4 regions of the Marinilactibacillus sp. XAAS-LB27 genome follow, and region 1 is predicted to be linked to each of the others. Evidence: predicted binding sites of a transcription regulator. Region 1 holds the regulator's gene; each other region holds the start of a gene.
The links. The regulator Rex, encoded in region 1, represses fermentation and respiration genes when NADH is low (regulators of the CRP and FNR family bind a similar motif). The targets are predictions, from matches to a motif close to TTGTGAANTANTTCACAA.

Region 1 (4,222 bases):
AACTACTAATTGTGCGCCCATATTCTCAAACTGATCTTCAAGTTCGATTTCTTTAGCAATCGTTACACCATCGTTAGTGATTTGAGGAGCACCGAAAGCTTTATCTAAAATAACGTTTCTTCCTTTGGGTCCTAATGTTACTTTTACTGTATTTGCTAATTTGTCAACTCCACGTAGCATAGCTGAACGTGCGTCTTCAGAAAATTTAATATCTTTAGCCATGGTTTCCATTCACCTCTTGATAAAATTTTAAGTTCAAGTTTTGGTTTATATAATTAATTTGACCGTATCGGTACGAATACTTTACAACTGTGAAAAAACTATTCTACTACAGCAATGATGTCTGTATCTTTAAGCACTAGGTAGTCTTTACCTTCGTATTTCACTTCAGAGCCTGCGTACTTTTCAAAAATAACTTTTTCTCCAACAGCAACGTCGACTTCTGCACGTCTACCATCTTCCAGTACTTTACCATTACCTACTGCTACAACTTTCGCTGTTTGTGGCTTTTCTTTTGCCGATTCTGGTAAAACAAGTCCACTGACAGTTTTTTCTTCTTCTTTGATGACTTCTAGAAGAACACGATTTCCTAAAGGTTTTAACATGGTGTTATCCCTCCGATAATTTTTTAGTTGATTAGATTCGTGTTAGCACTCTAAGTGCGCGAGTGCTAACTCCAATACTTAGTATATTCAAAACGAGGATTTCTTGCAACCCTTTTGATGTTAAAAAATCGATTAAAAATCTCATCTGGAATACGCTTAGCTTTTATGTTAAGTTACTAGTATTGTCAGCTTTGACTAAACGTTATGATAGAGCGAGGATGAGTCACATGGACACACACAACAAAAAAAGAACCGGACTACAAATCGTACTAATTTACATTATGATTCAAATGTTAACTGTACTATCTAATCAGGTATTACCCGCTTCTTTACAGCCTGCTGGTGGAATCTGGTCGAATATCCTTTTATTCTGTTTAGGAGCCGGGCTTATGATTTACCTGGATAGAAAAAAACAATTCGATCTTTTCTTCGAAAAACCCCTCAACACTCAAAAATCAGAAGTGATTCTTTGGGGAGTCGTTGGCTTCGCTATCGCAGTTGTTTCCCAGTATGTTGCTACATTTATTGAAGTAAGTTTCTTAGGAACACCCGTCACCTCTCAAAATACCCAAGGCATTCTTGAAATCATCAAGCGATATCCTTATTTCTTTTTGACGGTCGCTATCGCAGGCCCTATTATGGAAGAGTTTGTCTTCCGAAAAGTTTTATTCGGTCTGAGTATTGGAAAAATTGGTGGTATTGGGGCTGCAGTAGTCAGTTCTTTAGCCTTCGCTTTCATTCACTTTGATGGTAGAATGCTGGTTTACTCCGTTATGGGACTGGTCTTTTCTTGGTTATACTATAAAACCAAAAATATCTGGACACCTATTATCGCTCATAGTTTAATGAATACATTCGCTATACTTCAAATATTTTTTGTATAAGGAACATGCTTTATGAAAGGATTTTTTAATGACAACTAAACAATTACTCACTTATATCTTTTTGAAATATGCTATGTTTGCCGCTTTGATTTATGTAACCATCAATTCTGTCCAAAGAGATGGCTGGGATTTTTTCCCCATACTATTCGTTCTTTTAGCTACCCGAGACTTTGTACAAGGTACGCGTTTAGTACAAGTCTACTATAAAATCAAAAAAAATTACAAAGTTTAAAAAACTGCAAGCTGCTCGTTCAAGTGTTTGAACGAATAGCCTGCAGTTTTTTGATTAGCTCTTTAATCTTCTTCGACAAAAAGCTCTCCTGTATCTTCATCAATCACGACTTCATCTTCAGCCTCATCTAGCTCTTGATAATAGTTGATAAAATAAATCAATGTTTGAAGCTCATTGGTCAAATCGACATTATGTACTCGGATATTATCCGGTACATTTACTCGAATTGGAGTAAAGTTCATAATTCCTTTTACGCCGCCTTCAACTAATTTGTTCGCCATTTCTTGGGCGATTTCTGAAGGGACCGTCAGTATGGCAACATCTATCTGTTGTAAATCAAGTTGTTCTACCATCTCATCGATATGATAGACAGGTACGCCTTGATGAACCGTACCAATCAGTTCTTTATTCACATCAAAGCCAGCACTAATTCTTGTATTATTGCTACGTCTGAAGTTATAGTTCAATAGCGCTTGTCCAAGATTCCCTACGCCGATTAAAGCGACATTCGTCAGGCGGTCTTGATTGAGCGTCTTGCTAAAAAAGTTCATCAGTGCTTCGACATCGTATCCATACCCTCTTTTACCTAACGCTCCAAAGTATGAAAAGTCTCTTCTGATTGTTGCGCTATCTACTTTTACGGCTTCACTCAATTTTGCTGAGGATACTCGGCTCTTCCCGGCTTCGTGGAGAAAGCGTAAATAACGATAATAAAGGGGTAACCTTCTTGCAGTTGCTTTAGGAATCTTCTTTTCTACCATGCTTTTTCTCCTTTATGGTTTAATTGCCTTTTCTGATTGAAAGGTTAATCCTATTTAAGTTAATTTTATGAATCAGATTTCACAAGTGTAAGAGATGTTTCACTAGTTATTATAGCATGTAAATCGGAAAATGAAAGTTAATATGACCATAAAATAAGCGTTTGTAGCTACGTTAACTTTAATCACTAACAAACTTTCCAAGTAGTTTGTGAAAAAACATCTGTATAATGGACAATTTGGCTTATTATTTTGACTATTCAAAGTAACCGATTACATAAAAAGTTTTTTGAATTCCTCCTATTCTGTTACCTGTATATCATTCTTTAGATATGCTACACTTATACGGAAAAGCACTTAGTCTATAGAGATAAAAAGACCTAATAATTCAAAATGAGGAATTTAAATGATTTTATTACAAACTCAGAAAGTTGCACGTCACTTCGGTGCAGAGATTTTGTTCGATGACGTTACTCTAGAAATCAAAGAAGCTGCCCGAGTCGGACTAGTTGGAAGAAATGGTGCAGGAAAATCAACTTTACTTCATATTATATCTGGACAAGAAGAGCCCGATGCTGGACGCGTGAACAAAAAAAGAGATTTGACTATCGGTTATCTAGATCAACATACCGGCTTAGAGTCGACTAGAACTATATGGGAAGAAATGCTGACCGTCTTTGAGTCTGTCATTCAACTCGAAAAAGAAATGCGTCAATTAGAAGCCAAAATGAGTGATCCTAGTCTCCTAGAAGATCAAGGGCAATATCAGGAACTACTCAAACGCTATGACATCATGCAAGAATCCTTCAAACAACAAAATGGCTACGGTTATGAAAGTGAAATCCGTTCCGTACTTCATGGTTTCCGTTTTTACGAAGAAGACTTTTCAATGCCGATCTCTCAATTATCTGGTGGTCAAAAAACACGCTTAGCGCTTGCCCAATTGCTACTGGAGAAAAAAGATCTATTAGTTTTGGATGAGCCCACTAACCATTTAGATATTGATACGCTAGCTTGGCTTGAAAAATACCTTTTAAGTTATACAGGCGCTCTACTGATTGTTTCACATGACCGCTATTTTCTAGATAAGGTTGTCAATGAAATCTACGAAGTAAGCAACGGAAAGGTTCAACACTTTACAGGAAACTATTCTAATTATTTGAAACTAAAAGCAGAGCTTATTCAAAAAATGTGGAAAGAATACGAAAAGCAACAGAAGAAAATCGAGAAGACTGAAGATTTTATCAATCGGAATCTTGTTCGAGCTTCTACGACCAAACGTGCTCAATCCAGAAGAAAAATGCTGGATAAGATGGATAAAATGGGCAAACCGCAAGATGACGAAAAGTCGGCTAACTTTAATTTTTATACTGAAAGAGAATCAGGTAGCGTTGTTCTTCAAACGGAAGAGCTTGCTATAGGATATGATGATCATGTCTTATCTGAATCCATCAATTTAGATATTCGAAAAACAGATGCGATCGCTTTAGTCGGTCCAAATGGAGTCGGAAAAACGACCTTGCTCAAAACACTGGTTGGTCAGATTCCAGAATTAGCTGGTTCTATCCAGCTTGGTACTAAAGTGGATACTGGTTATTATGATCAAGAACAAACTCTGCTTCATTCAACGAAGCGTGTTTTAGACGAACTATGGGATGAACACCCAACAATCCCTGAACAATCTATTCGTACGTTACTAGGAAGCTTTCTGTTTTCTGGAGATGACGTTGAAAAATCTATTTC
Region 2 (4,222 bases), on a different contig from region 1:
AGTTGATTTAATAGTTAATAAAAGTTCGTTTAAGCAAGTTTTATTCAGATATTTCAAGAAATTTCATTTCTTTCTAAACAATTGCGATTTAGTGCGTTTTAATTAAGATATTGAAACTGGTCTAGTCATTCGATATAATTAGTTTTACTATCCTTTTAAATAAAGCGGTTTACAGATATTGTACTTGATTTAGAAATGGAGATGTTCATGGAAACAAACGATAAAATAGTTGCTACTTCAGCTCGTCAAATTACGCAGAACACTCAATATTGGATGCTCATATTATTTGGAATATTTCTGGTGCTCATATCATTCGTTTTCAATACACCTTTGGAAATTATCAATGGTCAGGCAGTTATTCTTACAACTGCATCCAACTTAACGACTGATTATTTTGAACTTGCCAATGTGGGCGCAACCTTTTTCAATTCTGGAATACTGACATTGCATGCTTTACTTTTGATAAAAATTACAAAAGCTAAAATTAACGGTTCACTGATTGCCGCTGTATTTACAGTTGCGGCTTTCTCATTTTTTGGTAAAAACCTCTATAACTCCATGCCAATCGTCGTTGGGGCATTCACCTATGCTTGGGTAACGAAGGTACCTGCCGAAAGATCATTACTAGCCGCTTTGTTTGGAACAGCGCTAGGGCCACTTGTCAATGAGATCACATTTAATATCGGCTTACGTTTAGGGATAGGCATACTTCTAGGAAGTGCAGCCGGATTTGTAGCTGGATTTATTTTGCCACCATTAGCCCATCATTTTGTAGGCTTCACCAAAGGGTTTAGTTTATATAATATTGGATTCTCAAGTGGTGTAGTCGGTACGATTTTCACCTCAATCCTTAGAGCTACCGGGGTCGTTATCGAACCAATTTCATTAATCTCTAAAGGAAACAATATGCAGATGTCGCTATTATTTTTTCCATTATTTACAGTTATGTTACTGTATGGTCTCTATTTAAATTCTTGGTCACTAAACGGATATAGTCGTATGATGAAGCATTCTGGACAATTATCCTCAGACTTTGTAAAAAAGAATGGGTTTAACCTTACACTGATTAATATGTCTTTATTAGGGTTTGTAGCTTTGGGATTCGTATTATCATTAGGAGGAGAACTGAACGGTCCAGTCATTGGGGGCGTTCTGACCGTAGTGGGGTTCGGTGCGTTTGGTAAACATCTTAAAAACGTTATCCCTATCTTGTTGGGCGTTACATTGATTGGCTACCTTAATAATTACGATATGAGTGATACTTCAGTTATCATAGCAGGATTGTTTGGAACAACGATAGCACCTATAGCTGGTCGATACGGACTAGTAATGGGAATGATTGCTGGTGGTTTACATTTAACGGTTGTTAGTAATACAAGTTATCTTCATGGTGGAATCAATCTTTACAATAACGGTTTTGCAGGCGGTTTTGTAGCCGCGCTAATGATTCCATTATTAGAAGCTGTTCATTACCACAGAGAGCAGCGCAGAGAAATTAGAGAACCAGTCGATCCAGCAGAATCTATTAGTACAGAAGAAGATTAAAAAAGCTGAAAATGGTGTGTTTAACTTTACTCAAAGAGTGCGTTAAACATCATTTTCAGCTTCTTTATTTTAATTAATCTATTCTCTTGATCCTAAGACGTCGATTCCGTCAGGAAGAGCAAGTGGATTTTCGGGATCAATTCGGTCGTAGAACATAATGCCGTTCAAATGATCGATTTCGTGCTGAACAACAATAGCTGGGAACCCTCTTAGGCGTTCTTTATGTTCTTTGCCATCCAAATCAACATATTCAACAGTTATGCGTTTATGTCTAGGCACAAAACCTTCAACTTCTCTATCAACTGATAAACAGCCTTCACCATCGGGTAGACAAGTCTGTTGAACAGAATGGCTCACAATTCTTGGATTAATCATGATTCTACTAAATGCATGTTCTTCTGACTCTTCATCAGCTGACGGTAAGTGAACAGCTAGCAGCTGACTAGAAACATTTACTTGAGGAGCAGCGATACCTACGCCGGCTCTTAATTCATACTTCTCAGCAATTTCAGGGTCTTGACTGTTGATCAGAAACTGTAACAGTTCATTAGCCAACTGTTTAGTGTCTTCTGACAGAGGCAACTCTACTTTTTTAGCGATTTCACGTAAAGTTGGATGACCTTCCCTAATAACATCTTTCATTGTAATCAATTGAATACACTCCTTCATTCAGCATTCTTCTACTCAGAGAGTTAGCTTCACCATTTTAACAGTTTCAGTAAAGAAATGCACGTCACAATAGACTATTTAGCAGTTGGAAAATAGAGCAAACGATGAACCATTTATTAAATGATATAGTGAAAAAAATCACAAAAGAAAGCAATCTAAACTATTGAAAAACACATCTTGAGTATTCATTAATATTATATAACAGTTTAAAAGACTGTATTACTATCGCTAGCGCTGATCACTGAAATTTAGATGCGCAAAATAAAAACACATTTATAGTGTTTATTTTCACAAATAGTTTTTAACCTTGTTCTATCAACGTTTTTAAGCGCATTCTCAGAGCTAAAGACTTGCAAAATAGAGTAATGCGTGGTAAGTTTAATAAGGAATCGAGAAAAATGATACAGTTGGTTTTAGCTGTTTCAACTAATAAAACTTTTAATTAAAAGAGAGGAATGTATAGTCTATGGCAAAGCAACCAGTTGATTACGAAGCATTACTAAGTTCAATCGAAGCTTCGTTTCCGATGGTTCAGATTCTTGATAAAGATGGTAAGGTCGTAAATGAAGACATTATGCCTGATTTATCAGATGACGAGTTAGTAGAATTAATGGAGAGAATGGTGTGGTCACGTGTGTTACATGATCGCTCTATGGCTTTAGCGCGTCAAGGACGTTTAGGATTTTACGCTCCAACTATGGGACAAGAAGCTTCTCAATTAGCAAGTCAATTCGCATTCAAAAAACAAGATTGGCTATATCCAGGTTACCGTGATGTTCCTCAATTGATTCAACACGGTTTACCATTATCACAAGCATTCTTGTGGTCAAGAGGTAATGTTGAAGGAAACAATTATCCAGAAGGTCTTAACGCAATTCCGCCTCAAATTATCATTGGCGCGCAATACATCCAAGCGATGGGTAATGCAGTTGGGCAAAAATTTGCTGGAAAAGAAGACGAAGTTACTTTCACTTATACTGGTGATGGTGGTTCTTCACAAGGTGATGTTTATGAAGGTATGAACTTTGCTGGACGTTACAAAGCACCAGTAGTATTCTACATCCAAAACAACGGCTATGCGATTTCTACTCCACGTGAGAAACAATCTGCAGCAAATGTATTGGCTCAAAAAGCAGCAGCAGCGGGTATTCCGGGTATCCAAGTTGACGGAATGGATCCGTTAGCAGTATACGCTGTTTCTAAGCAAGCACGTGACTGGGCAGCGGCTGGTAATGGTCCTGTTCTTATTGAAACAATCACTTCACGTTTCGGACCACACTCAACTTCTGGTGATGATCCAACTCGTTATCGTGAACAAGAATCATTCGATTACTGGGAACAACGCGATCCACTAATTCGTTTCCGTAACTTCTTAACTGAAAAAGGTCTATGGACTGAAGAACGTGAAGAAGAATTAATTGAAAAAACTAAAGAAGAAGTTAAACAAGCTGCTAAAGAAGCAGATCAAGCTCCAAAAATGAAAGTCTCTAAATTCTTAGATAGTATGTTTGATGCTCCAGGTCAAAACATTACTGAACAGATTGAGAAATACCAAGCAAAGGAGAGTAAATAAGCATGGCGAATCTAACAATGATTCAAGCGATCACTGAAGCTTTAGATCAAGAATTAGCTCGTGATGAAAAAGTCTTGATTTTCGGAGAAGATGTTGGTAAAAACGGAGGAGTTTTCCGTGCGACTCAAGGTCTTTACGATAAATATGGTGAAGAAAGAGTTAACGATACGCCTCTTGCTGAGTCAGGTATCGGTGGTATGGCATTCGGTTTAGCTGTACAAGGTTTCCGTCCAGTAATGGAAATCCAATTCTTTGGTTTCGTATTTGAAGTAATGGATTCAGTTGTAGGACAAATCGCTCGTACTCGTTACCGTATGGGTGGAAATATGAACATGCCAGTAGTTGTACGTTCTCCTTTCGGTGGTGGGGTTCACACTCCTGAAATGCACGCTGACTCACTTGAAGGATTAATGGCTCAATCTCCTGGATTGAAAG
Region 3 (4,222 bases), on a different contig from region 1:
CACTTTTCCCGTACCAGATGGTGCCGGCTTTCTTTTGTATCCAAGGAATCACATAGTAGTCCAGACCGAATGCTCGACCAGATCCATTCATTAATGCGATGGCTACAAAGATAAACCAGATATTTACCCAATAGAACATGCCAGAAAGTGTAAATGATAAAACCAAGCCAATGGTTGCTGCACTTGTTAGCCAAGTGAACAATCCAAAAATCAGAGCCAAAGCAATCGCGATTTCAACGCATGTCATAAACTTCTGAAAGAATAGAGCCATTTCTGTATTAGGTATCATAATTTTCATTATACTTTCGAACCAGCTAGGTGCGTGCTCTAAAATCATCATCGGCTGCTCTCCATAAGCATAGCTTAGACCAAATATCGGTTTCGCAACCTCTTCAACAGCTTCTGAAGCTCCGGAAGTCGGATCTTGAAGCCATGAGAACGGCAGTAGCACCTGATCTCCAAACCAACTCTCCGCCCCTAATATACCAAACGCTTTCTTCAATCCTTCTACTAACCACATGCTACCATAAAACACCCTTAGAGGAACACTCCATAAAACATTTCCGTATCTAGAAAGGTGTCCGCGGAAAATGTTCCGCTTGTTTTTAATATGGAAAAATTCATGAAAGATGTATTGCGTCATATAATAGCCTGAGCGGATATCCAAGAAATACTTCAAATTTACAATATGTTTCATTAAAATGGCAAGAAATCCGCTTAAATGAATTTTGTCAAATAGATAGGCTACACCATAAGTTGATCCTACCGATACCAACGTACCTTGATAATTTGATTCATGTGGATGTTTTTCTCCACCTTCTATTTTAGCTACAATATTTGTTGCTGCTGTGTGTCCTGTTTGTTCCGCCGCCTGAACAATCTGTGGTGTAGGTTTTCCGTTTTCTTCATAGTAAACCAAGTCACCAATGACATACACGTCTTCTAGATCTTTCGCTTCCATATACTCATTCGCAACTAATCTTCCAGCACGTGCTTTTTCAGTTCCAAAATCTTCTATATCTGAATTCGCTTTTACACCGGCTGCCCAGATGAGTGTATGTGTCGCTAGTACTTCATTCGTTTTCAGTTCAACTGAATGCGCCGTAACATTTACAACGGGTGCTTCGGTTAATATGCGTACTTTCTTTTTACGTAAGTATTTTTCTACTTTACTAGAAGAAACTTTAGGAATTGTACTCAGTATTTCCGGAAGTGCTTCAACTACAATTAATTCAATTTCACTTGCATCGATATGATATTTTTCTGCAAGGACAGGTTTCCAATCAACCAGTTCCCCAATCATTTCAATTCCTGTTAAACCAGAACCACAAACAACGAATCTAAGCATAGCTGCTCTTTTTTCTAAATCGCGCTCTCTAGCAGCTAGAGCAACAGTGTCCTCTATATGACGTCTGATACGAACAGCGTCTTCCCATGACCATAGTGTAAAGCCATTTTCTTTAACTCCCGGCGTTCCAAAATCATTCGCTTCTCCACCCATACCGAGTACAAGATAATCATATTTGTATTGACCATTTTCTGTGATTACTGTTTTGTCCTCATGATTAAGCTTAGTAACATTATCCGTAATCAGTTGAACGTTTTTTCTTCTAGAGAATAAGCGTTGTAAATCATACTGGATGGCATCAGGTTCAACTCGTCCTCCAGCAACCTCATGTAGCTCTGTCATATAAGTATGATAGGGATGGCGATCAATCAAGGTAATCGCTACTTGATCATTTTTTTTCAGCTTTTTTGAAAGTAGTTTCGCAGCAGATACACCCGCAAAACCTCCTCCAACAACAACAATATTAATCTGTGGCATAATGGTATACTCCTTTTAGATACTTAATTATTGTGAATAAATTTCAATTTTAATTGATAATCATTTCACAAAACTATTTATGCATTTATTATAACGAAAGCGAGACAATATGTCTATAAGATCTTTAAAATCTTTTTATATTAGGCATTTACGTTACTATCGTACGATTTAACAAATAAAACACTAACTCTATAATTATTGTTTGTGAACTTATAGACAAATCAATTTCAGTGTTGTATACTACACTTGTTAAATACTTATCAAGAGAAATCTTCTTTTGATTATCATACTTATTATGGAGGGAATACCATGTTTATCAAAAAAGGCATCATATTCGCAGCAACATTATTTGCTTCAACAATCGTATTAACAGCTTGTGGGAATTCAGATGATTCAGCATCTAGCGCTAATGAAGGTACAACAGAAGAATCAACTTCTGCTGAACTACAAGATGGCACTTATTCTTTAAAGGAAACAAACTTTGACGAAAACGGCTGGCGCGTCCTGTTTGATCTAACTGTCAGTGATGGCAAAATCACAGAGTCCGATTACGATTATGAAGATGCAGATGGAAACTTGAAATCTGAAAATGAAGAGTATCAGGAAAATATGTCTGAAAAGGTTGGTGTTGGTCCAGCTGATTATATTCCTCAGTTAAACGGAGAATTGGAAGAGAAACAAGATCCTTCTGAAGTCGATGCTGTTTCTGGTGCGACACACTCTTCCGAAAGCTTTATCAAATATGCCAATCAATTAGTGGACGCTGCTAAAGAAGGCAATACAGATCCTATTGAAGTGAGCAACTAATCTAGGTCTTTCATCCCCTATTATTTTGAATTATAATAGGAAAAGAACCTTACGATAAGCAGACCTTGGATAATCGTCTAAGGTCTGCTTTTTTATTCAGTTTTATTTTTAAAGGAGTTTATATAAATGAAAAAAACTAAGGGGTACACATTATTTTCACTTTCGTGTTGTTTATTATTATTTTTAACAGGTTGCGGGTCATTTGCTTCCTCTGATAGCCGAAACCTTGCAACTACACCTTATGAAGAAACAGAATTTTTAATGGGAACCGTTGTGAGGATCGCTATTTATAATAAAAATTCAGAGGCTGTTTTAGATACAGCTTTTGACCGTATTAAAGAACTTGCAGAATTTATTACAACCGAAGAAGATGGAGAAAGTTCCATGATTTCCAGAATCAATGAGCAAGCTGGTAAAGAACCTGTTGCCATATCAGACGATCTTTATGCCCTCATTAAATCATCTGTTACTTATAGCCAAGAGACAAATGGGAGCTTCGATCTTACGATTGGACCTCTTACGAACTTGTGGAGAATTGGTTATCCAGAAGCACGATTACCTGATCAAGCTGAAATTGATCAAGCTTTGACGCTCGTTGATTACAATAAGGTTATCCTTAATGATCAGGATCAGACCGTCTTTTTAAAAGACCCTGGTATGCGGCTAGATCTTGGCGCTATTGCAAAAGGATTTATTACTGATGAAATTGTCCAGGTCCTAAAAGAAAACGATGTAAACACGGCTATAATCGATTTAGGAGGAAACCTGTTTGTAATGGGCAACAGCCCAAGTGATGAACAAACCGAGTGGCAAGTTGGTATTCAAGATCCTTTTGAAGATCGAGGAACGATTCTTGGTTCTTTGCCGGCTAGCGATGAGTCCATTGTGACATCTGGTGTCTATGAACGTTTCCTTGAAGTTGATGGCAAACAATATGCTCATTTAATGAATCCCGAAACAGGCTATCCTTTTGACAATGAACTAGCTGGAGTCAGTGTCGTTACAAAGGAATCCATTGACGGAGATGGATTATCAACTTCTCTTTTTTCAAAAGGATTGGACGAAGGACTTAATTTTGTTAATCAGCTAGATGGTGTAGATGCCATTTTTGTCACTAAAAATAAAGAGGTTTATGTATCTGATGGATTAAAAGACTTTGATCTTACCAATGATGCGTTTACTCTAATGAACGGAGACGACCAATGACAGCTAGAGTTTTTTTTGATTTAGTAGAAATTAAGACTAAGTTGGCCAGTTTATTTCCATTCATGATTGGTACGTTATTTACAGTTTACTATTTTCACATGTTTGATTTTGTTAACACACTAATTTTTTTCTGTTCCATGCTGATCTTTGATATGACAACAACAGCTATTAATAATCTAATGGATTATCAGAAAGCTAAAGCTGATGGATATAAAAAAGAGGTCAACATCATTGGGCAAGCCCAAATTTCAGAAAAACTCGTTATTACTTTAATCTTTACTATGCTTGCAACTGCTTCTTTGCTAGGTATTCTACTCGTTTTTAGAACTAGTATTTTACTGTTGTTTATGGGCGGCTTATGTTTTTTGATTGGTATCTTTTACA
Region 4 (4,222 bases), on a different contig from region 1:
GCTGCGCCTAATTTATGTGCCAAGCTATGGTTGATTCCTAAGAATGCATTGGCAAAAGCCATACCGGCTATTGTAGAAGCATTATGCATTTTTTCTCTAGCTAGTTCGTCGCTGCCATCACGGTAAGCTTTTGGAAGATACTCGAAGACAAGTTGTATCGCTTTAATTGCAAGCCCATCAGTATAATCATTTGCCATATTCGATACATATGCTTCTATCGCGTGCGTTAAGACATCCATTCCAGTATCTGCAGTTACGATTTTCGGAACACTCATAACAAATTGTGAATCAATGATCGCCACATCAGGCGTTAGCTCATAATCTGCTAGCGGATACTTGATATTATTTTCATTGTCCGTAATGACTGCGAAAGAAGTGACTTCAGATCCTGTACCGGAAGTTGTTGGGATCGCAACGAATTGTGCTTTTTCACCAAGCTTAGGATATTTATAGACACGTTTTCTAATATCCAGAAATTTTTGTTTTAAGCCATTGAAGTCAGTATCTGGGTGTTCGTAAAAAAGCCACATACCTTTAGCAGCATCCATTGGTGATCCCCCGCCTAAAGCAATGACGACATCGGGTTGGAATGCGCTCATAGCTTCTGCACCACGAAGAACGGTTTCTTTAGAGGGGTCTGGTTCAACATCGGAAAATACTTCGCAGTGAACATAATCAGGACGTTTTCTTAAATAGTAAAGAACTTTATCTACGTAACCTAATTCAACCATCATTGGGTCTGTTACAATAAAAGCTCTCTTGATGTCTGGCATTTTAGAGAAATACTGGACAGAATTCTTTTCAAAGTAAATTTTAGGTGGCAATTTGAACCACTGCATATTATTGTTTCGATTTGCACGTTTTTTGATATTGATCAAATGCGTTGTCCCTACATTTGTAGAAACAGAATTCCCGCCATAAGAACCACAACCAAGTGTGAGTGAGGGGAGGTAAGCATTGTAGATGTCTCCAATAGCACCTTGAGAGGAAGGGGCATTAACGATCAGACGACCAGCTTTCATTCTTCTTTCGAATTGTTCAATCACTGTTTCATCTAACGAATGAATAACAGCTGAATGTCCTAGACCACCATGTGCCAGCATTTCTTCAGCTTTTTTCAGTCCTTCTTCGGTACTATTCACTTTGTACACTGCAAGAACAGGACTGAGTTTTTCTCTAGATAATGGATACTTTTTACCCACACCTTTTAATTCAGCCATTAAAATTTTCGTATCTTCTGGGACGGAAACACCTGCCAGATCAGCTATATCATAGGCAGATCTTCCAACAACAACGGCATTTAAGCCACCGTCTTCTGTAACCATAAAGGTTTCAATTTTTTGTCGCTCTTCATTTGATAAGAAGTAGCAGTTATTTTCTGTCATTAACGATTTAACTTCCGTATAGATTTCTTTATCAATGATAACAGCTTGTTCTGAAGCACAAATCATACCGTTATCAAAAGTTTTTGAAAGAATCAAGTCATTAACGGATCTTTTGATATTTGCAGTTTTTTCAATATAACAAGGAACGTTTCCGGCGCCAACACCTAGGGCTGGTTTTCCTGAGCTATAAGCGGATTTAACCATGCCAGGACCGCCTGTAGCTAGAATGGTTGCGACTCCATTATGTTTCATCAATGTCTGTGTTGCTTCCACAGAAGGGGTACTGACCCATTGTATACAATGTTTTGGAGCACCAGCTTTTACGGCAGCTTCATATACTGTTTTAGCCGCGGCTACACTGGAGCGTTGTGCAGAAGGGTGGAAAGCGAAAATGATCGGGTTTCCTGTTTTGATTGAGATAAGCGATTTGAACATTGTAGTAGAAGTTGGGTTGGTAACTGGTGTTACTCCTGCAATAACGCCAATCGGTTCTGCTATAGAAACCGTACCTTCATGCTTATTTTCCTCAATGATACCAATTGTCCGATCATTTTTAATGCTGTGATAAACATATTCTGTCGCAAATAGATTTTTGATGATTTTATCTTCATAGACACCACGCTGAGTTTCTTCAATGGCCATTTTAGCCAAAGACATATGATTGTCCAAGCCTGCCAGAGCCATTTGTTTAACAATTTCATTGATCTGTTCTTGATTGAGCTGGGATAGAGATACGAGTGCTTGTTGAGCATTATCCACCAAGACATCGATTGTATTTTCGACAGTGGGGACAGGTTTTTCTGTTTGTTTGACGGAAACTAATTGAACCATAATTAAAACCTCCATTTTATGTGAAATTGTGAGCAATTAACTTTTAAAAAATAACTTTACTGTTCACCCTGATAATATAATCTATGGGTTCGAGCAAAGTACCTCTTGTTTACAAACTGACTATAGCATATCGATCACGATAATAGTCAATATACTTGTGTCTGTTTTGTGAACAAGTACACAATTATAAGTGTGAGGTTTTTAGTAATTCTCAAAAATTGTTAATTAGTTCATTGTTTCACTTGTTGGGAAATAGTATATGTGATATATTGAGCTTGAAAAAATCAAAATGTAAAGGAGTCAGTATAATGGAAAAACAAGAAGTAGAATTAAAAAGCTTTGACCAATTTTGGAAGGGCTTTAAAGGGGATAGCTGGAAAGGAACGATTGATGTTAGAACATTTATTCAATTGAATTACTATCCTTATGATGGAGACGACTCATTTCTAGAAGAAGCTACTGAAAATACAAAAGCATTATGGGCGCAAGTAATGGTTTTAAATAAACAAGAATTAGAAGCTGGCGGAATGTTAGATATGGATACTGAGGTTGTATCAACCATTACTTCTCACGGCCCAGGGTATCTAGCGAAAGAAAAAGAGCAAATCGTTGGATTTCAAACAGAAAAACCTTTTAAACGATCTTTACAACCATTTGGTGGCATTCGTATGATGGAACAGGCAGCGGAATCTTATGGATTCGAAGTGGACCCAATGCTGTCACATGTATTTAGAAACTGGACAAAAACGCATAATCAAGGTGTATTCGATGCTTATACTCCTGAAATTAAGAATGCCAGAAGAACGGGTGTGATTACTGGGTTGCCAGACGCATATGGTCGGGGGCGCATTATTGGAGATTATAGACGGGTCGCTTTATACGGAGTCGACTTTTTGATCAAACAAAAAGAAAAAGATCGATTAAATTGTGGAAACGGTATGATGAGCGAGAAAGTCATTCGTCAGCGCGAAGAGCTCAGTGACCAGCTCAGAGCGTTAGTAGAATTAAAAGAACTTGGAAATATTTATGGGTTTGATTTATCCAAACCCGCTCAAAACACAAAAGAAGCTTTCCAGTGGCTATATTTAGGTTATTTAGCAGCAATCAAAGAACAAAACGGTGCTGCCATGTCACTAGGGAGAACGTCTACGTTCTTGGATATTTATATTGAAAGAGACTTAAAAGCTGGTTTGATGACCGAAAAAGAAGTGCAGGAACTGGTAGATCACTTTGTTATGAAACTGAGATTAGTGAAATTTTCTCGAACACCAGAGTACAATGAACTATTTTCGGGAGATCCTACTTGGGTAACCGAGTCTATTGGAGGAGTAGGGATAGATGGTCGCCATATGGTCACTAAAAACAGCTACCGTTTCCTGCATACTTTAACAAACTTGGGGCCAGCGCCGGAACCAAATTTAACTGTTTTGTGGTCAACTAGACTACCGAATACTTTCAAAGAATATTGTGCAAAGGTTTCAATCGAAAGTAGTGCGGTGCAGTATGAAAATGATGATATCATGCGTCAAGAATGGGGAGACGATTATGGTATTGCCTGTTGTGTCTCTGCGATGCCAATTGGAAAACAAATGCAGTTCTTTGGAGCTAGAGCGAACCTAGCTAAAGCACTGCTTTATGCCATTAATGGCGGCGTTGACGAAAAAACAAAGACGCAAGTAGGACCTAAATATCAGCCGATTACGAGCGAAGTGCTGGACTACGATATCGTTCTTGAAAAATATGATGACATGCTTGAATGGTTGGCTGGGATGTACATCAATACGTTGAACATCATCCATTATATGCATGATAAATACAGCTACGAACGGATTGAAATGGCTTTACATGATACAGATGTAGCAAGAACGATGGCCACAGGAATCGCTGGTTTTTCCGTTGCAGTAGACTCACTTTCTGCCATAAAATATGCCAAGGTCAAAACGATCAGAGATGAACAGGGATTAGTGACGGATTACGAAATAGAAGGAGATTATCCAAAATACGGA

Region 2: a site for Rex is predicted at 2,491-2,508, ahead of pdhA (pyruvate dehydrogenase (acetyl-transferring) E1 component subunit alpha). Genes of this name have one in related genera too.
Region 3: a site for Rex is predicted at 1,879-1,896, ahead of VXN63_RS05120 (FMN-binding protein). Genes of this name have one in related genera too.
Region 4: a site for Rex is predicted at 2,383-2,400, ahead of adhE (bifunctional acetaldehyde-CoA/alcohol dehydrogenase). Genes of this name have one in related genera too.

The regions. Positions count from the first base shown of each region.
Region 1 is NZ_JAYXKP010000006.1:148,797-153,018, forward strand. It holds gene groL (chaperonin GroEL) at 1-222, opposite strand, end outside; gene groES (co-chaperone GroES) at 321-605, opposite strand; gene VXN63_RS09035 (CPBP family intramembrane glutamic endopeptidase) at 833-1,489, shown strand; gene VXN63_RS09040 (DUF4305 domain-containing protein) at 1,518-1,721, shown strand; gene VXN63_RS09045 (redox-sensing transcriptional repressor Rex) at 1,784-2,482, opposite strand; gene VXN63_RS09050 (ABC-F family ATP-binding cassette domain-containing protein) at 2,886-4,222, shown strand, end outside.
Region 2 is NZ_JAYXKP010000001.1:690,243-694,464, reverse strand. It holds gene VXN63_RS03330 (Cof-type HAD-IIB family hydrolase) at 1-11, shown strand, start outside; gene VXN63_RS03325 (DUF1576 domain-containing protein) at 208-1,545, shown strand; gene def (peptide deformylase) at 1,624-2,196, opposite strand; gene pdhA (pyruvate dehydrogenase (acetyl-transferring) E1 component subunit alpha) at 2,681-3,787, shown strand; gene VXN63_RS03310 (alpha-ketoacid dehydrogenase subunit beta) at 3,790-4,222, shown strand, end outside.
Region 3 is NZ_JAYXKP010000003.1:37,283-41,504, forward strand. It holds gene VXN63_RS05115 (NAD(P)/FAD-dependent oxidoreductase) at 1-1,825, opposite strand, end outside; gene VXN63_RS05120 (FMN-binding protein) at 2,135-2,632, shown strand; gene VXN63_RS05125 (FAD:protein FMN transferase) at 2,759-3,838, shown strand; gene menA (1,4-dihydroxy-2-naphthoate polyprenyltransferase) at 3,835-4,222, shown strand, end outside.
Region 4 is NZ_JAYXKP010000001.1:399,126-403,347, reverse strand. It holds gene adhE (bifunctional acetaldehyde-CoA/alcohol dehydrogenase) at 1-2,216, opposite strand, end outside; gene pflB (formate C-acetyltransferase) at 2,525-4,222, shown strand, end outside.